Regions from separate parts of the Halomonas sp. HL-93 genome, predicted to be linked through region 4. Evidence: predicted binding sites of a transcription regulator. Region 4 holds the regulator's gene; each other region holds the start of a gene.
The links. The regulator FNR, encoded in region 4, switches genes on or off when oxygen is low (the NO sensors DNR and NnrR bind a similar motif). The targets are predictions, from matches to a motif close to TTGATNTANATCAA.

Region 1: the regulator FNR is predicted to act here: its motif matches at 2,565-2,578, upstream of petA (ubiquinol-cytochrome c reductase iron-sulfur subunit).
Region 2: the regulator FNR is predicted to act here: its motif matches at 3,586-3,599, upstream of GA0071314_RS16020 (Hsp20/alpha crystallin family protein).
Region 3: the regulator FNR is predicted to act here: its motif matches at 2,153-2,166, upstream of GA0071314_RS11825 (cation-translocating P-type ATPase).

What each region holds. Positions count from the first base shown of each region.
Region 1 covers NZ_LT593974.1:2,429,618-2,435,417, reverse strand. The annotation lists gene GA0071314_RS11325 (YhcB family protein) at 1-1, opposite strand, end outside; gene zapE (cell division protein ZapE) at 197-1,375, shown strand; gene rplM (50S ribosomal protein L13) at 1,598-2,026, shown strand; gene rpsI (30S ribosomal protein S9) at 2,040-2,429, shown strand; gene petA (ubiquinol-cytochrome c reductase iron-sulfur subunit) at 2,649-3,248, shown strand; gene GA0071314_RS11300 (cytochrome b) at 3,248-4,507, shown strand; gene GA0071314_RS11295 (cytochrome c1) at 4,507-5,268, shown strand; gene sspA (stringent starvation protein SspA) at 5,417-5,800, shown strand, end outside.
Region 2 covers NZ_LT593974.1:3,457,011-3,462,810, forward strand. The annotation lists partial or broken gene GA0071314_RS19820 (transposase) at 453-1,491, shown strand; gene trxC (thioredoxin TrxC) at 1,499-1,933, opposite strand; gene GA0071314_RS16015 (BON domain-containing protein) at 2,192-2,842, opposite strand; gene GA0071314_RS16020 (Hsp20/alpha crystallin family protein) at 2,960-3,463, opposite strand; gene GA0071314_RS16025 (PHA/PHB synthase family protein) at 3,832-5,559, shown strand.
Region 3 covers NZ_LT593974.1:2,535,392-2,541,191, reverse strand. The annotation lists gene GA0071314_RS11825 (cation-translocating P-type ATPase) at 1-2,087, opposite strand, end outside; gene GA0071314_RS11820 (methyltransferase domain-containing protein) at 2,390-3,199, shown strand; gene GA0071314_RS11815 (methyltransferase) at 3,196-4,191, shown strand; gene greB (transcription elongation factor GreB) at 4,192-4,728, opposite strand; gene GA0071314_RS11805 (hypothetical protein) at 4,903-5,547, shown strand; gene GA0071314_RS11800 (NUDIX domain-containing protein) at 5,622-5,800, shown strand, end outside.
Region 4 covers NZ_LT593974.1:801,787-807,586, reverse strand. The annotation lists gene glcF (glycolate oxidase subunit GlcF) at 1-222, shown strand, start outside; gene GA0071314_RS03625 (heme-binding protein) at 300-701, shown strand; tRNA gene GA0071314_RS03620 (tRNA-Asp) at 818-894, opposite strand; tRNA gene GA0071314_RS03615 (tRNA-Val) at 962-1,037, opposite strand; tRNA gene GA0071314_RS03610 (tRNA-Asp) at 1,082-1,158, opposite strand; tRNA gene GA0071314_RS03605 (tRNA-Asp) at 1,200-1,276, opposite strand; tRNA gene GA0071314_RS03600 (tRNA-Val) at 1,340-1,415, opposite strand; gene GA0071314_RS03595 (alpha/beta fold hydrolase) at 1,523-2,248, opposite strand; gene hemN (oxygen-independent coproporphyrinogen III oxidase) at 2,382-3,800, shown strand; gene fnr (fumarate/nitrate reduction transcriptional regulator Fnr) at 3,863-4,603, shown strand; gene ttcA (tRNA 2-thiocytidine(32) synthetase TtcA) at 4,600-5,523, opposite strand; gene GA0071314_RS03575 (DNA polymerase III subunit epsilon) at 5,601-5,800, opposite strand, start outside.

The DNA.
Region 1 (5,800 bases), 1.6 Mb from region 4:
CATTTATCTCCCTTGATGCCTGCCGCTGCTTATCGTGCAGCGCGTATAACAGTCGACCGCTATTATAGGCGTCTTCATGATGGTTGGGTCAATGCTCATGCGTTGGCAAGCGTAACCACGTATAATTAGTGCTTTATTTCAGCTCGTCTGGTGCTTTTCAGCAACCTCAAACTGCAAATAACGGGAGAGTTAAACGATGAGCGCGACGTCGGCCGGTGGTGAGCCAGCGTATAGAGCGGCAACGCCAATGGGGCGTTATCGGGAAGACCTTAAGCGCGAAGGTTTCGAGTATGACGCTGCCCAGGAAGCGGCGGTTGCTCAATTGCAACGCTTATACGATGCATTGCTGTCGACGCCATCAACGGTGCCGAAAACGGTTCTTGCCAATAAAGGGCTAAAGGCCAAAGTGGCGGGCCTGCTGGGCAAAAGAAACACAGTATCTGAGCCCGCCACGCCAAGTGTCCAAGGGCTTTATTTTTGGGGCGGGGTCGGCCGGGGTAAGACTTACTTGGTGGATACCTTTTACGAGACGTTGCCATTTGCCGATAAAATGCGTACTCACTTCCACCGGTTTATGCAGCGTGTTCATAACGAATTGACTCACTACAAAGGTGAAAAAAATCCCCTGACGTTGGTAGCGAGCAAGTTCGCCAATGAGGCGCGGGTGATTTGTTTCGATGAGTTTTTCGTCAAAGATATTACCGATGCCATGATACTGGCGAATCTGCTTGAGGCCCTCTTTGAGCGAGGTGTTGTTCTCGTGGCCACATCGAATATCGTGCCTGACGACTTGTATAGAGATGGCTTGCAGCGCGAACGTTTCCTGCCGGCGATCGACTTGCTGAATCGCCATTGTCGTGTGGTAAATGTGGACTCGGGCGTTGACTATCGCCTGCGAGCTTTGGAACGCGCTGAAATCTTTCATACACCGCTGGATGAGGCAGCCGAGAAAGAGCTTTCGCGTAGTTTTCGTGAGATTGCCGGACAACCTGGGGAGGAGAATGCGCCCCTTGAAATCAATCAACGTGTGCTGACGACCCGCCGATTGCACGATGATATCGCCTGGTTTGAATTTGCCGAGCTGTGTGATGGGCCGCGAAGTCAAAATGACTATATAGAGCTGGCGCGGGAATTCCACACGATTATCGTTTCTAACGTGCCCGCAATGCGCGGCGCTGATGATGACCAGGCAAGGCGTTTTATCAACATGGTCGACGAATTCTATGACCGCGGCGTCAAAGTATTGATGTCGGCCGAAGCCCCTGTGGAATCGCTCTACCAGGACGGAAAGCTCACTTTTGAATATCAGCGCACGCTTTCACGGCTGCAGGAAATGCAGTCTCATGAGTATCTGGCGCTTCCGCATAAGCCCTGATGATTCACCTTAAATAGCTGCCTCTTGAGCTTGTCGATGGAAAAGACGCCCAGAAAATTGCTCGGCAACCGCATTAAGGCTTAACTTGGCTCGCGGCATCCTGTAGAATGCCGCCTCGCTACACGTTGTAGGGACGTTACCTACAACCAAAAAAAATAGGGATGGTGCAATACCGCTTGGCGGTGTGTAGCACCCAATACATTTTAACTGGTGATTTCATCCATGAAGACGTTCAGTGCTAAGCCGCAGTCCGTCCAGCGCGATTGGTACGTTGTTGATGCAACGGACAAAACGCTCGGTCGTCTGGCTACCGAAATTGCTCGCCGCTTACGCGGTAAGCACAAGCCCGAATTTACCCCTCACGTTGATACCGGCGATTACATCGTGGTGATCAACGCGGAAAAAGTCCAAGTGACCGGCAACAAGGCGAAGGCCAAGACCTACTACCGCCACACTGGTTACCCGGGCGGTTTGCGCTCCATGACGTTCGATAAAATGCTCGACCATGCTCCCGAGCGCATCATTGAGTCTGCCGTTAAAGGCATGCTGCCAAAAGGTCCGTTAGGCCGTGCCATGTACTCAAAGCTAAAAGTGTACGCTGGTGCCGAGCATCCGCATGCTGCCCAACAGCCGCTTGAACTGAACATCTGAGGAAATCTTCGCCATGACACAGCAGTATTACGGTACCGGGCGCCGCAAGACTTCCACCGCTCGCGTCTTCATGAAGCCGGGCTCCGGCAAAATTACCGTCAACAATCGTGAACTCGACCAGTACTTTGGTCGTGTGACCGGTCGTATGGTTGTGCGCCAGCCACTAGAGCTGACCGAAACTGTCAACCAGTTCGACATTTACGTCACGGTTGAAGGCGGCGGTGGCTCATCTCAAGCCGGTGCTATTCGCCACGGCATCACTCGCGCGTTAATGGACTACAATGAGGACTTACGTCCTACATTACGTGCGGCTGGCTATGTAACGCGCGACGCTCGTCAGGTAGAACGTAAGAAAGTCGGCCTACGCAAAGCGCGTCGTCGCCCGCAGTTCTCCAAGCGTTAATCAACGCTTCAGCAACACTGCGAAAAGCGCTCAGGCCATCGGCCTGGGCGTTTTTTTTTTTGCTACAACAATAACTCGACAAGGTGTACGTTAATGATGGAATGTTAAGCGTGCGTTGCATGCGGACCAGCCAACTTTATGCATAGCAAGTAAATAACAATAGCAAGCCTTGCCCAGGCGCTTAATGGTGCGGCGAGGAAAAAGTGGGGGAGACCGGAGATGGCAAATAGCGGCGTTAACAAGGGGCGGCGTCGTTTCCTTGTAGGGGCGACGACCGTTGTCGGCGCGGTAGGGGCAGTTGGAGTCGCAATCCCGTTTGTGTCGGCATGGCAACCTAGTGCAAAAGCGCGAGCGGCAGGGGCGCCTGTTCAGGCGGACGTATCGAAATTGGCCCCAGGGCAACGCATGACGGTCGAGTGGAGGGGGCGTCCCGTCTGGATTATCAATCGTACGCCCGAGATGATCGAGCGTACCGAAGCCTTCGCTGTTGATCGTCTCGCTGACCCGGACTCTGAATCCTCTTTGCAGCCGACCTATAGTGCCGGTCAAATGCGCTCAATCCGTCCCGAAATTGGCGTGCTGATCGGTATTTGCACCCATCTTGGCTGTTCGCCTGTTTATCGTCCTGAGCCTGACGCAGATGGCGTTGGCGTCGACGATTGGCCCGGCGGCTTTTTCTGTCCTTGTCATGGCTCGCGCTTCGATTTAGCGGGGCGTGTTTTTAGCAATGTTCCCGCACCGACCAACCTGGAAGTTCCCCCTTATCGTTTTGAAGGCGATAACATCATTGTCGTTGGCGAAGATGAGGAGACGGCCTAATGGGTAATCCGAATAAAGCTAAAGCCCTGCGTGGCCTGATGCGTTGGGTGGATGACCGCTTCCCGGCAACGCAGCTATTTCAAGACCACCTGTCTCATTACTTCGCGCCTAAAAACTTTAACTTCTGGTACTTTTTCGGTTCTCTTGCGCTGTTGGTGCTGGTCAATCAAATCCTCACCGGGATTTGGCTGACCATGAGCTTTAACCCGAGCGCTGAAGGGGCCTTTGACTCCATTGAATACATTATGCGTGATGTGGAATGGGGCTGGCTGATCCGCTATATGCATACCACAGGGGCGTCGGCCTTTTTTGTGGTGATTTATCTGCATATGTTTCGCGGTTTGCTGTATGGCTCCTACAAGGCGCCCCGCGAGCTAGTGTGGATTTTCGGCATGGCGATTTATTTGACGCTGATGGCCGAAGCATTCATGGGCTACCTGTTGCCCTGGGGGCAAATGTCGTATTGGGGCGCGCAGGTGATTATTTCCCTCTTTTCGGCCATCCCGGCGATTGGTCCGGATTTGGCGCAGTGGGTGCGCGGTGACTACTTGATTTCGGGCATTACGCTGAATCGTTTTTTTGCGCTCCATGTGGTGGCGTTGCCGATTGTTATTTTGGCGCTGGTTGTGCTGCATATTATTGCACTACACGAGGTGGGCTCAAATAACCCAGACGGTATCGATATCAAGCAGAAAAAGGATGAAGCCGGTAACCCTCGGGATGGCATACCTTTTCACCCTTACTACACCGTGAAAGATCTGGTCGGCGTGGCGGTGTTTCTGTTTGTGTTTTGCGTGGTGGTGTTTTATTTCCCGGAAGGCGGTGGTTATTTCATAGAGACGCCTAACTTTGAACCGGCTAACCCATTGCAAACGCCTGATCATATCGCCCCCGTGTGGTATTTCACGCCCTTCTACGCCATTTTAAGAGCGATCACTTTCTCGATTTTTGGTCTGGAGGCAAAATTCCTGGGTGTGATGTGTATGGGCGCCGCTATTGCGGTGATGTTTGTGTTGCCTTGGCTGGACCGCAGCCCCGTGCGATCAATTCGCTATAAGGGCTGGATCTCCAAGTTGATGCTGGCGTTATTTGCGGCAAGCTTTGTGACGCTGGGCGTGCTTGGAGTGTTGCCTTCAACCGGCACTCGAACGTTAGTGGCCCAATTATGCACGGTGATCTACTTCGCTTATTTCCTGTTGATGCCGATCTATACGCGGTTAGAAAAAACAAAACCCGTACCAGAAAGGGTGACTGGCTAATGAAAAAAACACTGATCGCACTGCTCGCCGCGCTGGCCCCCATCTCAGTTATGGCTGCTGGGGGGGGGAGTGCGCCTCATTCAATGGAGCCTGACTTGCAAGACAAGGCGTCGCTGCAAAATGGGATGAAGCTTTACGTTAACTACTGTATGGGGTGTCATTCGCTTGAATACCAGCGGTTCTCGCGTGCTGCCGAGGATTTGGCGATTCCCCAGGATATCATTGAAGACAACGTTATTTTCTCCCCTGAAATGGCATTCAATGATCAGATGAATACGGCTATGAGCGAGGATGACGGCGAGGCCTGGTTTGGTGCGCCACCACCTGATTTGACGTTGTCAGCGCGACTGCACGGCACTGACTGGCTGTATTCGTACCTGCTCAGTTTTTACCAGGATCCGGAGCGCCCCACAGGGGTTAACAACACCGTATTTGAGCTGGTGGCCATGCCTAACGTGCTTGAGCCCTTGCAGGGTGTGCAAGAAAAGGTATGCCCTGAAGAGAGTGCCTCAGAGGGTAACGAAGAGGAAGCCTCCGAGGAAGAAGCCGACTGCAATACATTAGAGGTTACCGAGCAGGGGGAATTAACTCCGGAGGAGTTTGAAGGTGAGGTCTATGATCTGACCAACTTCCTCGCTTATGTGGGCGAGCCCTCCAAACTTCAAGCACAGGCATTAGCGCCGAAGGTGCTAATATTTTTATTTATTTTTGCCGTCATTGCGTATTTTCTCAAGCGTGAGTACTGGCGCGACATTCACTGAAAGTGATGGGAAAGGGCAACCTAGGGCGTGCGGCCGGTCCGTGCGCCTTTTTGCGTGTTAGTCTTGTCGGTAATGCAGAGCGTTGGCTTCCCCAAGGGTGGGGTGGACGTGTTATTATCCAAGATTGATTCGTTGCGAGGATGGTTTCATGGGTGTTGTGGCCAAACGGTCGTCAATGATTTTTTATTCAGGTAATGATGATCATTTCAGTCATCGTGTGCGCATTGTACTGGCTGAGAAGGGCGTGGCTGTCGACGTTGTCGATGTCTCTGGCGAGAATGTGCCCGACGAGCTCGCCGACTTGAATCCATACAACAGCGTGCCGACGCTGCTTGACCGCGACTTGGTACTTTACGAGTCGAAAGTCATGATGGAATACCTGGATGAGCGTTTCCCGCATCCGCCGTTACTGCCTGTTTATCCCGTGGCGCGTGCCCAGAGCCGCCTATGGATGCATCGCATTGAGCGCGAATGGTGTCCGATGGTGGAGCAAATTATCAGTGGTGGGAAAAAAGACGCTGAAAAAGCACGC
Region 2 (5,800 bases), 1.5 Mb from region 4:
AGATCAACATTATTTGAATGTCTCGCTGGCCTGCCAAACCCCGAGTGACAGGCCTAAAACATGGCAAGATGGCCTATCCAAAATGACGCTGACAGCACCCTGCCCGCAGCAAATCATCGACAGCAAGCAAGAAAAACAGTACCTAATTCTTGGTTGTCCTCGTTTCCACGCGCAACGTTGTAAAAAAATACACGTCGATAGCACATAGATCATTGCTGGCAGGCACTAGCCACCCCTCTCGAACCATGATGCGACAATACGCCATCACTGATTTTACCAATCTCGCGTGCTTCCCCAAGCCTGTCTACTGTATAATTTAAAAAAGTAATAAGCATATTACCTAAATAAATATAAAACTATGTCTCAATAACATGGTATAGACGATCTGATCCGCCCCACTGATTCTGGACACCGCGTTAAGCGAGTACAATCCGCTTATGAGGTGATCCACGATGAGCAAACAAAAGCGCAACCGCTATTCCGATGAGTTCAAGGCCGAAGCGCTGAAACTCGCAGAAAGAACCAGCGTTGCCAGCGCCGCCCGAGAACTGGGTATCCATGAATCGCAGATCTATGGTTGGCGTTCGGCAGCGAAAAAGAAGGCCAACGTCTCCGAGCGCGAGTCTGAACTGGCTGCCGAGAACGCCCGGCTGAAGCGCCAAATGGCCGAGCGTGAAGAGGAGCTGGCCATATTAAAAAAGGCGGCGACCTACTTCGCCAAGAACCAAAAGTGAAGCGTTACAGCTTCATGCTTGAGCACAGTCACAGGTTTTCCGTGATCCGGATGGCGTCTGTGCTCGGGGTCTCGCGAAGTGGGTATTACACATGGCAGAAGACTCGGTTTCAGCCCAGCCAACTGGAGCAAGCCAGGGAAAGGCTTGATCCCAGAGCAAGCGGCGCAATGGCGCCCGACGCATCCAGGCCACGCTGGCGGCTGATGGCCACCCTTATGATGTCAAAACGATAGGGGCCAGTATGCGGCGCCTATCGTTGGTGCCGAAGGCCGCCCGCAAGTTCGTCGTCACCACAGACAGCGACCACAGCTTGCCTGTGGCGCCCAACTTACTGGGGCAAGACTTTGAGGCGACCGCCGCGAACAAGAAATGGGCCGGTGACATCACGTACTTGATGAGCTCTGAAGGCTGGTTTTATCTGGCCGTCATCATTGACCTGTACTCGCGCTCTGTCACCGGTTGGTCCATGAATACCAGGATGACCGCAGACCTGGTCTGCGATGCGTTGGAAATGGCATTGTGGCGACGCAATTTCCTCACAAGAGCGATCTGTCACAGCGACCAGGGAAGCCAGTACTGTTCCCGCGCCTACCGGGATCGGCTGCGAACGCATCAGTTGCGTCAAAGTATGAGCCGTAAAGGCAACTGCTGGGACAACGCTTGCGTGGAAAGCTTCTTCCATTCAATGAAAGTAGAAGCAATCCACTACGAGCCGATGATGAACCGGGAGTCGCTTTGCCAGCATGTGTTCGAATACACCTAATCTAGTGACGCATGACTTTTAGGTTTTGATGAATCCAAGTCACAAGCTGCGCTTCCGATGACGCTCCGACAAGACGTGCTATCTCTTTACCACCTTCGAACAGGATTAGCGTGGGAATACTGCGAATATTGTAAAGCGCGTTGGCCGCCGGTGCGGCGTCGCTATCCACTTTGACAAATCGAACCCCTGGCATCTGCCTAGCTGTAGCGGCGAAACTAGGTGCCATTGCCTTGCATGGGCCACACCAGGCTGCCCAGAAGTCTACTAGTACAGGTAATTCTGTACCTGAAATAAACTTATGTAGAGTGGTATCACTGAGGCTCACAGGCTCAGCATTCATCAACGCAGTCTTGCACCGTCCGCAAACAGGCGAATCGTGCAATCGTTCGGCTTGTATACGGTTAGTAGTTCCACATGAAGGGCAGACCAGCTGCATACCAGAATTCCTTATAGTTTCGAGTTACTTTGACACTCTATCTATTTGCCTTATGAGCGATAATACGCTTTTTAAATCATATCAAACTCAACTACTAAAAACTCTTCCTGAGAAAACTATATACCTTTTTACAGAGGATTCGGTGCAGAAAACCTTCCAGGTTTAGTCTGGCGTTAAACAAGAAAATGCAAACACGCAGGGCCATCGAACTAATACGGTCAATCTAATAGCCCTGCAAAATATCTGAGCACCACTGAATTAAGTTCTTATATTGTCCGTTACAGTCCATACGCCGGGAGAGTTCCATACCGCGTGGTTTATCAAGTCTCTTTCCACTAAACTATCTACCTTACCACTAATTTTAACATCGTGATCATGGACTTCCACTTTAATCGCATTAGCATCTTGGATAGCCTTTCGTTTAAGTGAGTTTTCAATATCAACTCTAACTGCCGCAGCAGAAAGGTTAGGCTTAATAACAATTTGATTACTCACACCAACCACACCTGCTAAGTAACGTATAGATGTTTCCGCTAAGCGACGTTGATAATCCCAAGGCACCATACCGGAAAGAGTCACCCAGCCGTTTTCAACCATTACTTTTAATGGGTCATTTGGAACGAATATATTCCACTCTAGTGTGTTTTTAACAGCACGAGCGATATCCGCATCTGTACGCTTTGCATTACCCGGTAGTTTTACATCAATTTCTATGGCAACACCCTTCACACCGCTGACACGCTGCGCTGCCGTTTCAGCATGCCATTTTTCTGCATAGCTATCGACATGGCCCGCCAAAGTTACAATGCCACCTTTAACTTCTACTCCAATATCTGAAGCACGAACGGATGGCTCCCATCCGAGCTCAGCAAGTACATCTTTTTGAATTTGAGCGTCTGATTTCAACATAGCAGTATTCCTTTTATTCGATAGATAAATTATTCGTCGCAACATGGTATTTCATTACCTATTTACGACACCCTGTCTAAGCGAAGATATCACTTCACATTTTACAAAGACGTATATTCAACTGACCTCTAACTTCCGCCTTAATGGTTGTTTAACTTTAGGCAATGTTATTGTTAGTATGCCGTCTTTAAATTTGGCGTCTGCATGTTGCGTATCTACCTCAACAGGCAAACCAATCGTTCTTGAAAAAGAACCTTGCCAAATTTCTGAATGATAATATTCATCCTTTTTCTCGTCTGCCTTACCAGAACGCTCACACTTCAACATCAAGGAATGTTCTGTGACTTCAATGACTAAATCCTTACGATCAACCCCTGGCATTTCAGCACGCACGATAATTTCTTTTTCACGATCAATAATGTCCACTTTTGGATTGTGCTGCCCAAAAAAACCAAGACGCTCTTTTACCGAATCATCTTTAAAAAAAGGTTTCATCCAGTTTCGCTCAAAAAAGCCTTCCATCATTCGATCAAACTCTTCCAATGGGCTTGAAAAGCGACTGGCAGGCATTTTACTTGCATCTGGAACAGACACATCAGACTTGGTAGATGATTTTGCCATTTCGATACTCCTTATTTATACGGGCCTGAGTCATAGTTAAAAACCACTTTCTATTTATAGTCCAGCCACTCTTCTTTTGAAGCATGACAAACATACCAAAAAAGCACTATCTTGAGACAAAATTGACATAGAGCAAAAAATATCGCTTTTTTATAATGATAAAAAACCACTTATTTTTCTTTAAATTTCACTAAGATAATATATTTTAAAAATTTTTTACCTAGACAACTTTATAAAAAAGGGGCATTAGCTACATACACAGCCAAAAATAACTATCATAATTATATTCATAACCATCTTACATATTGGTTGATTAATATTGGATGGCTATTTCGATTCTCACTCATCGGTTTTTAAGGATAATATGCATGTTTTTCAACGACAACCAGCACCAAAATATGGACAGACTGGTGCGTGCTTCACTGGCTGGAATGACATTGGGCATTTCTCCGGCATCAGTAATGTTAACTTACTTGGACTGGCTATCTAGCACGGCGCTTTCGCCCGGAACGCAATCTTTGTTACTGCAAAAAGCCATCAAGAAACAGCTCCGCTTGTTATCTTGGGCTAGCCATTCGGCCTTTGACCCAAATGCGAGCCCTTGTATTGACCCCTTACCTCAAGACCGACGTTTTCGCGATCCTAGCTGGCGCTACTATCCCTATAACTTGCTTTACCAAGGTTTTCTGCTGCAGCAGCAGTGGTGGTACAACGCCACTACCAACGTCAGTGGTCTCTCCCCTCATCACGAGCGGGCCGTAGAGTTTGGCGCTCGCCAATGGCTTGACGTGTTTTCACCCTCCAACTACTTAATGACTAATCCCGTTGTATTAAAAAACACCTTTTTCAGCGGAGGGACCAACTTGGTTCAGGGAATGCAACACTACTATGAAGATCTCCAGAATCATTATCTTGGCAAAAGGCCAGCCGGTACTGAAGAGTATATAGTCGGGCAGGATGTAGCGATCACACCAGGTAAAGTCGTGTATCGCAATCATCTGATCGAACTGATCCAGTACACGCCTACCACGGATAAGGTGCACGCTATTCCGACGCTGATCGTGCCAGCGTGGATCATGAAGTATTACATCCTCGACCTCTCACCTCACAACTCGCTAGTCAAGTACCTGGTTGATCATGGTCATACCGTGTTTATGATTTCCTGGCGTAATCCAACCGCCGAGGATCGTAATATCGGCATGGATGACTATCGCCAGCAAGGCATTTCAGAGAGTCTCGATATTATCCGGCACCTCATTCCCAATCAGAAGGTACATGGTGTCGGCTACTGTTTAGGCGGAACGCTGCTAGCCATTACTGCAGCGACGATGGCGCGTAATAACGATGATCGCTTAGCGTCGATGACACTATTTGCCGCACAGACCGATTTTCGAGAAGCTGGCGAACTAATGTTATTTATCGATGAGAAGCAACTCGCTTTCCTTGAAGATATGATGTGGTCTCAGGGCATTCTTGATACCAAACAAATGTCAGGAGCATTTCAGATTCTTCGTTCTAACGATTTGGTATGGTCTCGAATTGTAAATGAATATCTGCTGGGCACGAGAAATCCCATTAACGACTTAATGGCCTGGAATACTGACGCAACGCGCATGCCCTACCGCATGCATTCAGAATATTTACGCAACCTTTTTTTAAATAATGATTTAGCCGAAGGCCGATTTAGAGTAGATGACCGTCCGGTAGCGCTTAGCGATATACAGGTACCCATATTTTGCGTTGGAACAGAATGGGATCATGTTGCTCCGTGGCGATCTACTTATAGATTGAACCTGCTTTCAGATGCACCCGAAATTACTTTTCTACTTACCAGCGGTGGCCATAACGCAGGCATTATCAGCCCTCCCGGATACACTCACCGGCATTATCGTATGACGACGTCATATGAGAACGATATTTACATTGACCCCGACACTTGGTTACAGAGTACCGTTATTCACCCAGGTTCTTGGTGGAACGCTTGGCAAACTTGGTTAGCAGACAAATCAGGTCCTTTTAACAAAGCACCTAAGGTTGGGTCGACAACTTATATACCGATAGAAGATGCTCCTGGCAGTTATGTAAAGCAAAAATAAAAAAATTTATTTTTATCAATAGCCTTTAATTAAATTAAACATCAAGAACCTACTATCAGCAATTAAAGAAAAACACTAAGCATAAAAAACTGCATGCATCATCATTCACCTTATTAAAATTATTGACAAGGAAGGTAACGCAAGCATCAAAATAAATCAGCCATCTAGCAGAATTGCATACCACAAAAACTCAACCTTCTGTTTTATATGCTTTTATTTTAATAAATAATAATAGTTGCAG
Region 3 (5,800 bases), 1.7 Mb from region 4:
TTGTCGTAGACCTTGCGACCTTCACGGATGGCCCCGACGATGGTCGCGAAGTTGTCGTCGGCCAGCACCATCTCGGCGGCCTCCTTGGCAGCCTCAGTGCCCTGGATGCCCATTGCCACGCCCACGTTGGCGCGCTTCAGGGCTGGCCCATCGTTGACCCCGTCGCCCGTCATGGCGCAGATGCCGCCGCGGGCCTGCATTGCCTTCACCAGCCGCAGCTTGTGCTCTGGTGCGGCGCGCGCGAAGACGTCCACGTCGAGAATGATGGCCTCGAGTTCGGTATCCGACATGGCCTCTATCTCACGTCCGCTTATAGCCCGCTCGGTATGGGCAAAACCCAGCTGTCTGGCGATGGCCAGTGCCGTCGCGGCGTGGTCGCCGGTGATCATCACCGGACGAATGCCAGCGGCAAGGCATTCTTTCACCGATGTGATGGCCTCTTCCCGAGGTGGGTCGAGCAGCCCCACAAGGCCCAGCAGCACCAGTCCTTCTTCGGCATGTTCATCCTCCAGGTCACGGTCGTCGTGGATCTGCTTCTCCGCCAGTGCCAAGACGCGCAAGCCGCGTGAGGATAGCGCTTGGATACGCTCCTCCCAAAGCGCTACGTCCAGTTCGCTATGCTGGTTTCCATCGCGCACCTGATGGCACATCTCAAGTAGGCGGTCGGGTGCACCCTTAACCAGCAAAAGGCGTTCGCCGTGCGCTTCGTGGAGCGTTGCCATGTACTGGCGTTCGGATTCAAAAGGAATGGCATCATGCCTGGCGTGGTCGCTTCGCAGCGTACCGGCCTCAAGCCCTGCCTTGGCGGCGGCGACGACCAGGGCGCCTTCGGTGGGGTCGCCATGGATCCGCCAGCGACCTTCATCCTCGGCGAGCTCGGCATCATTGCAAAGCACGGCAACCTTCAGGAAGTGGCGCAGTTCATGAGCTTTATCCAGGTCAATGAATCGGGACGCCGGCTTGTCTTCTTGCATCCAATAGAAACGACCTTGCGGGGAAAAGCCGGTGCCCTCAATGCGTATCGCACCCTCGGGTAGCCAGACTGTCTCGGCGGTCATCTCGTTGCGGGTCAGGGTGCCGGTCTTGTCGGAGAAGATCGTCGAAATGGAGCCCAGCGTCTCTACCGCCGGAAGGCGCCGGATAATTGCGTTGCGGCGAGCCATGGTCTGCACGCCCAAGGCTAACCCAATGGTGACGATAGCCGGCATGCCCTCGGGGATGGCCGCTACCGCCAGCCCCACGGCGGCCATGAACATGTTGCCTAATGGTTGACCATGCACCAGCAAGCCGAAAGCGCCCGTGAGAATGGCGGCAACGAGAATAAACAAGGCAAGTATCTGGCCGGCGCGGTCAATCTGGCGCAGTAGCGGTGTCTTGAGCTGCTCGACGTCGCGCAGCATCTCCGATATCCGGCCGATCTGGGTGTGCGCCGCAGTCTCGACGACCAGTCCGTGTGCATTGCCCTGGACGACGATGGTGCTGGCATAGGCCATACAGGTGCGGTCGCCCAGGTCGGCATCATCGTCTACCGCCTGGGTCTGCTTATCTACCGGCGTGGACTCGCCAGTCAATGAAGCTTCCTCGGTGCGAAAACGCTGCGCCGTCAACAGGCGCAGGTCGGCCGGGACTCGATCACCGCTCTCAACCAGCACAACATCACCCGGCACGAGTTCCTCGGCAGGAATGGTCAGACGCTTTCCGTCGCGCAGCACTGCGGCCTGGGGCGAGAGCATTCGGCGGATGCTATCCAGGGCCTTCTCGGCCTTGCCCTCCTGTATGAAGCCGATCAGCGCAATGATCAGCACCACACAAAAAATCACGACGGCATCAATGGCGTGGCCCAGCCCCAAGCTGGCAACGGACGCCACGATCAGTACCAGCATCAGGATGTTATTGAACTGCGCGAGTAGCCGCTGCCACCAGGGACGACCCTTCGTTTGTTCGAGCTGGTTGGGCCCATGAGTGGCTAGCCGGCGCTCGGAAGCCTGAACGCTGAGGCCATCGGCTGTGCTGTCGAGTTGCTTGAGCGCTTCACCTACCTCCAGGGCATGCCAGGCAGTTTGCTTGATGCGGTTGGGAGCAGCCATTGTTTCTCCGACATGAGCGAGGTGAGAGGATGCCAGATAGTAAACACGTTGCGGGCTTTAAAGCATTGATGCAGAGCAACACGTAGGTGTAATTCATGAAATTTATAGTTGCCGCTTGAGACATCGTTCCTCTGCGAGCTCAAAGTGCTGCCATCCTCAAACGCCAAGTTTTCCATGCAGGGAGAAAAATATACTTAGGTCCTAGATGAAAGGTTTGCCCACATCAGGATGTTAGTTTTGGCAGAAAGCACCGTCCAAGCAAGGTAAACTAGCCGACTTTGAAACCACAACTGGCTTCAGGCATGCAGCGAATTGAAGAATTAAGCGAAGCGGGGGATCGGTACTTCGATGGCCTGGTGGACAAGTTTTCCCGCTCGCTCTACCAGGCGCCGCGGGGTGAGCTGCGCCTGGCCATGCTCGACCATTTATTGCCGCAAATGCTGGAGCTGAACCAGCAGTCGGTACTCGACGTTGGCGGCGGGCTCGGCCAGCAGGCCGCGTGGTTTGCCAAGCGAGGGCACGCCGTCACAATGACCGAGCCATCCGCCGACATGCTGGCCTATGCCCGGCAGTGGCATGCGGCATGCGACGAACTTTCCTCGCAGGCGATCACCTATGGGCAGACGCCGTTGCAGCAATTGGCCGATGAGCACCCCGGCCCCTGGCCGCTGATCACCTGCCATGCCGTGCTGGAATGGCTGGGTGATCCGCGCGCGGCGCTGGCGTCATTGGCGGCGCTTTTGGCGCCGGGCGGGCAGTTGAGCCTGATGGTCTTCAATCGCGATGCGCTGCGTTTTTCCAACGCGCTGAAGGGCAACGTGGACAAGGCGCTGAGCGACCGGTTGGAGGGGCAGGGCAAGCGCCAGCGCCTGACGCCAATCTCGCCGGTGACCCACGACCAGGTAGTGCAGTGGAGCGCGGGTCACCATCTGACTATCGAGTCCGTAGCCGGGATTCGTATCTTCCAGGATTATCTTCAACACCCGCCGACCAGTGACGCCGAGCGTGACAAACTGCTGGCGCTCGAAAAGCAGTATTGCCAATACGACCCCCATTGGCGGCTGGGTCGCTACCTGCTTTATACCCTCAGCAAACCGGAGTCTGTCGCATGAGTGCTCAATCACCCGCCTGCCAACTATTAGAACGACAGCCAGCGCGTCATGCGCCGCTTTGGGTGGTGGGCCCGCCGCTAGATCCTTGGCTGATTGAGCAGTCATATGGCGTGATCAGTGGTGATTTAGCCGTGCTCAACGCTTGGCGCGCTCGCGATAAGCTGGCATTTACCCCCTTTGCGGATGAGAGCGGCGCGCATTTGACAGGCGACGTGGTGCTGTTCTGGCCTAAAGCCCATCAGTTGGGTATTTGGTGGCTGCAGTGGTTATGCGAAGTGTTACCCGCCGATACGCCGGTAGACATTGTCGGTGAGCATAATGGCGGCATCAAGCGAGTGCCCAAGGTGCTCGCCGAACGCGAGATGTGCTGCGACAAGCTGGATAATGCCCGACGCTGTTCGTTGTTTGCGACCCGCACGGTAAAGGCTGCCGCCTCGGAAGATGTGTGGAAGCGCTTCGATGCGCTAGGCGTCACGTTGGTGAGCCACCCCGGCGTGTTTGGGCACGGCAAGGTAGATGAGGGTACCCAACTGCTGCTGGAGGGCTTAGAAAACGAGCTTCCCCGACCGCCGCAGCGCGTGCTGGATATGGGCTGCGGCGACGGGATTATCAGCGCATGGCTTGCGCAACAGGGGCATCAGGTAACCGCCGTTGATGTCAGCGCGTTTGCGGTTGAATCGACCAAGCGCACACTGAGCATTAACGGCCTGGAAGGCCGCGTATTGCAAAGCGATGTCTATAACGCCTTACAAGACGAGTCCTTTGACATCATCGTCAGTAATCCGCCGTTTCATCAAGAGCGTGATATCAGCTATGGGCCAAGTCAGCGATTAATCAGCCAAGCACCGGCCCACTTGACCTCGGGAGGTCAGCTGTTGATGGTCGCCAACGCCTTTTTACCGTACCCCGATCTGCTCCAGAACGCTTTTCAGCAATTTCAAACCCTGGCGGATAATCGCCGCTTCAGAGTGTATCGCGCGCAGCGGCGTTAATTACCGTTTAGGGGCGTACTCAATGGTTGTTACGGTGTAGAACGTCTCGCCATTGGGCGTGAGCACCGTTATATCATCGCCCACTTCCTTGCCCAGCAGGGCTTTCGCCATGGGTGCATCGATGCTGATCCAGCGTTTTTGCGTATCGGTTTCATCGTGGCCAACAATGCGGATATACAGTACTTCGCCGTCTTCATCTTCCAGGCTGACAAAGGCACCGAAAAATATTTTATCGGTGTTGGCAGGTAAACGGTCAACCACTTGGAGTTCATCCAAGCGTTTGGTGAGGTAACTGATACGGGCAATAACGCGATTGAGTTCCTTTTTATTGTAGGTGTAATCCGCGTTTTCACTGCGGTCACCCTGGGCCGCCGCTTCGCCCACTTTCGCCGAAATTTGCGGGCGTTTTACCCGCGAGAGGTGATCTAGAATACCCCGCAGACGTGCTGCGCCCTCAGCGGTAATCAGGTTGCTTTTGGGTTCCTGGCGCGGGTCTTTTGCCGGATCGCGCCAGCGGGTCATATTGCGGCCTTTCATTGCCAACTCCCTTTTGGTGAGGCGACACCTACTTTAACGTGATTTGCCATAGCTGGGCCAAAAGTCGTGTAAATGATTTGCGACTGGCGATTCATTCAAACGTTCGTTACATTGTCTGGGTGGCTTACTTTCCCACATGCATTTATCGGATAACAACAATCCAAGGAGTAGATAATGGCGCACTCAAACCTGATTCGCTATTTCGCATTGACCGCACTCAGTGGTTCATTGGCGCTCGCATCGTTTAACGCTGTGGCCTATGAAAGCGATCTTTACTCGCTTAAAAATCGCTGGGAGCACACGGTGACCGAGATGCCTGAAAGCGAGCGCGAGGAAGCGCTGAACGGCTTAGTAGATGAAGTCAACCAGCTTGCCGAGCAACACCGTGACGAAGCCGAAGTTTTGGTTTGGAAAGGTGTCATATTGGCGGCTTATGCCCGTGAGCGCGGTGGCCTCGGAGCATTGGGCGTTGCCAAGGACGCCCGTGATACGCTTGAACGTGCCGTAGAGATCGACCCACAAGGCAATAACGGTTCGGCCTATGTGACATTAGGCGCGCTATACGACCGTGTGCCCGGGGGCTTGATCGGTTTTGGCGATAGTGACACGGCGGACGACATGTTCCAGCGCGCGCTGGAGATTCGCCCTGATGGAATCGACGTAAACTATTACTACGCGGCTTTTTTGCAGGAAGAAGGCAATACTCAGGCGGCCCGAGAACATGCCCAGCGCGCTGTGGACGGCAGCGCCCGAGAAGATCGCCAGCAATCCGATGAAGCGTTGCGCCGTGAGGCCGAGGCGATGCTCGGCGAGTTGTAGCGTAATTTCGCCAAATTGGCATTCCCAGTGACAAGCATTGATAATAGGACGATTGTTATCACTGGGAGCGCCCAATGGCATCCAGCGCCAGCACGCTTTTACTCGACACGCCGCTAGGCCGCCAAGATGTTGAACTGCTCAAACGTGAAACCTTGCACCAAGGTTTTTTTCGTTTAGAAGCACTTGAGCTTCGCCATCGCTTATTTGAAGGGGGGTGGAGCGGTGTCATGCGTCGTGAAGTCCATCATCGCTT
Region 4 (5,800 bases):
CCGGTGCAGGACGCGCACCTCTGCTGTGGCTCGGCGGGCACCTACTCGATCACCCAGCCTGAACTGGCGACCCAACTGCGCGACAATAAACTCAACGCGCTGGAAGCGGGCAATCCGGAAATGATTGTCACGGCCAACATCGGCTGCCAAACCCATTTAGCCGGTGCGAACCGAACGCCGGTTCGCCACTGGGTAGAAATCGTCGACGCTGCGCTACACTGAAGACCCATTAAGCTGCCACTGCCAACACGCTGTCGGTAGTGGCGTTTTAAATTGTAAAACTGACCAAAGGACACGCTATGCAAACCAAAGCGATTTTATCCCAATCGGACGTTATTCGCGTGCTTGATGCCGCTCAAAAAGAAGCTGACAGCAATGGCTGGGCGGTGACCATTGCCGTCGCCGACGATGGCGGCCACCTGCTGGCGCTACGTCGCCTGGACGGTGCGGCACCTTTTAGCGCCGACGTTGCCACCCAAAAAGCACGCAGCGCGGCTGTCGGCCGCAAAGAAACCCAGGTTTTTGAAGAGATGATCAACGGTGGTCGTACGGCATTTGTTTCTGCGCCGCTTCAGGGGCTGCTTTCAGGCGGTGTACCGATTATCGTCGATGGCCATGTGGTTGGCTCGGTGGGCATTTCTGGTGTCAAACCGGACCAGGACGTTCAAGTCGCCAAAGCTGGCGTCAGCGCGATTGGCTGAACATAAACATGTAAACGCCGCGCAAACGAAAAACCCCGGATCGATGATCCGGGGTTTTTTTAAATTCGTTCGGTATAACACCGATAATGATCACTGCTGAAATGTAGACTGCATAATGGCGGACCGGACGAGACTCGAACTCGCGACCTCCGGCGTGACAGGCCGGCATTCTAACCAACTGAACTACCGGTCCGCTGTAGTGTACTTACATCTAGCAGGGTCTTGCGTTTTGACCATTTGAGCACGTCGAGTATTTCAAATGGTGGGTGGTACTGGGTTCGAACCAGTGACCCCCAGCTTGTAAGGCTGGTGCTCTCCCAACTGAGCTAACCACCCAGGTTATTGGCATCGCCAATATTTGCTATGTTACGTGTTTATCGTGGCGGACCGGACGAGACTCGAACTCGCGACCTCCGGCGTGACAGGCCGGCATTCTAACCAACTGAACTACCGGTCCACATACGACAAAACATGGAAAACAGGCGGGTAATGCAACGATGGCGGACCGGACGAGACTCGAACTCGCGACCTCCGGCGTGACAGGCCGGCATTCTAACCAACTGAACTACCGGTCCGCTGTATTGCACTATTAACGCTAGGTGCTTTCCTTACTGCGACGTTTCCAGGCCATCATACGATGGTGGGTGGTACTGGGTTCGAACCAGTGACCCCCAGCTTGTAAGGCTGGTGCTCTCCCAACTGAGCTAACCACCCGCTGGTCACGTGGCGCTGCATTCTACAGTAGACGCGAAGGAAGTCAACACACTACGTTCAAATACTGTGCTTCCACAGACGGCTTTAAACGCACCCTTCCAAACGCCTCACTGCAGCGATTGAGCGCGCACGAAGGATGCCCCATGAGCGGCGGCTTCGTCAATCAAAATCGTCTGATTTACCCCCGAGGCACGGCGGGGTTTAAAGTCGTGATCGCCATCGGTAAGCCACATCACCTGGGTGTTATGCGGCAGCGCGTAGCTCGATACCTCTGCGTGATTGCCCAGAGGATCACGCTCGCCCTGAAGTATCAGTGAAGGCACCTGCACGTCTGACCAATGCGCCAGGCGCAGTTTGTCGGGTGCTTTTGGCGGATGAAACGGATAACCGGCGATCACTAGCCCCGGGCAAGCTTGCTGACTGGCCAACATGCTTGCCGCGCGGCCACCCATCGACTTGCCGCCGAGCCAAAGCGGCTTAGCCGTTAGCGGGGCAAGGCCGTCATACCAACGCGCCAACTCGGCCACCGTGCGATCAATGGCGGGCGGAGGGCGGCGCTTTCCCGTGGCCTGCATTTGCTGCATATAGCCAAGATCAAACGTAATCACCTGCAACCCATGCTTCGCTAACGCACTGGCAAACTGCTGCATAAAAGCGGATCGGTGCCCGGCGCCAGCGCCATGGGCCAACAGCAGGCAGCCGTGACTTGCCTGTCCATAAAGCCTGAGCGGCCCCATCCCCTCAAGCCAAAAACAGCCGCTGACCTGCTGGGCGACCACCTCCGCCAGCGTCTGCTTATCGATGCTTGTTTCCTGCGGCCAGTGGGTTTCCACAACGCGGCCCTCCGGGCTGTTTGACTGAATGCGCCAACATCCACCTGGCGCTGCTTTTCTTGACGTAGCTCAACACGAGATTGCCTGGCAGCCGCTACCCTTGCGTCAACCCTTTGACCTGGAGCATGGTCCCATGCCTACCACCGTGAATGATGCTGCTTCTGATAGCACCTTGACCACTTCAACGTGGAGCGACGCATTACTCCAGCGCTACGCAATAAGCGGCCCCCGCTATACGTCTTACCCCACCGCCCTGTCCTTTGACGAGGCGTTTACGGCCGACGATTTTACCTCTGCCCTGGCACGCAGCAACGACGCTCAACGAGCGCTATCGCTGTATGTACATATTCCGTTCTGCCGGAAGATCTGTTTCTACTGTGCCTGTAACAAGATCGCCACTAAGAACACCGCACTTGCCGAACCCTATCTGGCAAGGCTCGACCGTGAAATGGCGCTGGCAGCGCAGCCTCTCGACACCCGGCGACCGGTGAGGCAACTGCACTGGGGTGGCGGCACACCAACCTTTTTAACGCTTGACCAGATGAGCGAATTGATTGACCGCCTGGATGCCCGCTTCGGCCTCTCCAGCGACCCCGAGCGCGACTACGCCATTGAAATCGACCCGCGCGAAGCCGATGTGTTAACCCTGCGTCATCTGCAATCGCTGGGCTTTAACCGGCTGAGCCTGGGCGTGCAGGACTTTGATCCTCAGGTACAGCGAGCGATTAACCGTGACCAGCCACGGGTACTCACCGAAACGCTGATGGACGAAGCCCAGCGACTGGGCTTCCGCTCGCTCAACCTGGACCTTATCTACGGTCTACCACTGCAAACGGCGAACAGTTTTGCACAGACGCTTCGCCAGGTCATCGAACTGAACCCGGCGCGCCTGTCGGTGTTCAACTATGCCCACCTTCCGGAGCGTTTTCCGCCCCAGCGGCGCATTCGCCAGCAGGACCTGCCCGACGCCGACGAGAAACTAGCCATGCTGCGCGTCACCATCGACATGCTCACCGATGCCGGCTATGTGCATATCGGCATGGATCATTTTGCCCGACCGGACGACAGCCTGGTTCTTGCCCAGCAAAACGGCACGCTGCAGCGCAACTTCCAGGGCTATTCCAGCCACGCCCAGTGCGATCTGATTGGCTTTGGTGTATCGGCCATTTCACGCCTTGACGACTGTTATGCGCAAAACAGCAGCCAGCTCAATCTTTACCAGTCAGCCATTGATCAAGGGCAGCTAGCCACACAGCGTGGCGTATGCCTAAGTCGCGACGACCTGATTCGCCGCGATGCCATTGAGCGCTTGATGTGTGACATGCAGTTGGATTTGGCGGCGCTCGGCAAGCGCTGGCAGATTGATGCCCACCAGTATTTCCGCCTAGCGCTTAGTTCTCTCGACCAGGCAAAGCGCGATGGATTAGTGGATATACAGGGCAACAAGCTGCGCGTTTCCCCTTTAGGGCGATTGCTAATTCGCCATTTAGCCATGGCGTTTGATGCTCGCCTGGCTAATCAGAGCGAACAGCGCTATTCAAAAATAGTTTGACGGTTGCTGCCCATATGCTCCAGCTTACATAATGAAGCCATGCGCCACTGACGGAGACTCTCATGCTGGAACCAATGCTCCAACGGCGTGCCATCCTACATGAGGCACGCTGTCAAACCTGCAGCTTAAGCTCGCTGTGCCTGCCATTAGCGCTCGAACTGGAAGATATAGACCAGTTTGATGCGATTATTCGGCGACGCGCCCCGCTCAAAAAAGGCGAGCAGCTTTTTCGCCAGGGGGAGCCGTTTACCAGCGTATATGCCGTGCGTTCAGGCAGCTTAAAACAGGTCACCAGCGAAGGCGGTGGCTTTGAACAGCTGACCAACTTCTATCTGCCAAGTGAACTGGTAGGCTTAGATGCTATCGATGAACCCCATTACCCCGGCAGCGTGGTCGCGCTGGAAACCACCACGGTATGCGAGATTCCGTTTGACCAACTGGATCATTTGTCTGAAAAGCTGCCCGAGCTACGCGGCCAGCTATACCGCAGCATGAGCAAAGAACTGCGTAATGACCGGCGAATGATGCGGCTGCTGTCCCGCAAAACCGCCGACCAGCGCCTGGCAAGCTTTCTGATCACGCTTTCCGACCGTTTTCGCCGCCGGGGCTACTCGCCCTACAGTTTTCGACTCTCAATGCCCAGAGCGGATATCGGCAACTATCTCGGGCTCGCTGTGGAAACCGTCAGCCGGATTGTAAGCCGCTTCCAATCTCAGGAAGTGGTGGACGTGTCAGGCCGCGAGGTACGCATTCTTGATATAGCGAGACTGCAGCAGCTTGCCGAAGAAGACGCCGCTCCCTAGCCAACAGTGAGCGCCTGAATGCGCCCCGCCATTAACTCAGCCTGTTTGGCTTCTAGCCCGGCGAAGTCAAACAGATCGCGGTCCGCAAGCTGCGAGGGCGCAACATTGGTGACGGCTTTAAACATACTTTCCAATCGGCCGGGATGTTTTTTATCCCAATCCGCCAGCATATCTTTCACTACTTGACGCTGTAGGTTGGGCTGCGAGCCACAAAGGTTGCAAGGGATAATAGGGAACGCCATTTGCTGGGCGTACTCAACGATATCCGCCTCTTTGCAGTACGCCAGCGGTCGGATAACGATGTTCTTGCCGTCGTCAGAAAGCAATTTGGGCGGCATTGATTTTAGCGTGCCACCGAAGAACATATTTAAAAACAGCGTTTCAAGAATGTCTTCCCGATGGTGGCCCAGGGCAATCTTGTTAGCACCGATTTCTTCGGCAAAGCCGTACAGCGAACCGCGGCGCAAGCGCGAACATAGCGCGCAAGTGGTTTTGCCTTCCGGGGTTTTCTCTTTCACCACCGAATAGGTATCACGCTCCAGAATGTGGTATTCCACCCCGCGTTGCTCGAGATAGGTCGGCAACACATGCTCAGGAAAGCCCGGCTGTTTCTGGTCCATGTTGACGGCCACCAGCGAGAAGTTCACCGGCGCATTGCGCTGCAGGCTGAGCAGCATCTCCAGCATTGTATAACTGTCTTTGCCGCCGCTCAGGCAGACCATAACGCGATCGCCCTCATCGATCATGCGATAGTCAATGATCGCGTTGCCCACTTCGCGGCGAAGACGCTTTTGCAGCTTATTGAACTCGCGTTTTTGTTTGGCTGCGTGGGCTTCAGAAGCGACAGCCGCTTCGGGGAAGCCGGGTGCCGCATTAGGGGTCGCCAACGCTGGGTCAAAATGATCAAGGTGATGTTGCATGGTATAAGCACTGCCGATGGTAAAAGAAGCAACCGCTATTCTAGCAACTCCCAGCGCCAGCGCCCAACTGCTTGCCACTACAGGGCAGCATCCACCTCCGTACGCTGCAAGCGAAGATACAGCAGCGCGCTGGCGGTGGCATCTTCAAGCGCCCGCTGAGGCGCCTGGCTGGGCACTTGCCAACAGTTTAGCGCTCTGGCTAGCTCATCTTCTTGCTCAGCCTGGGGGTGTAAGCGGCGCAGATGGCGCTGGTGCAGCTTGGTGACATCCACCCGTG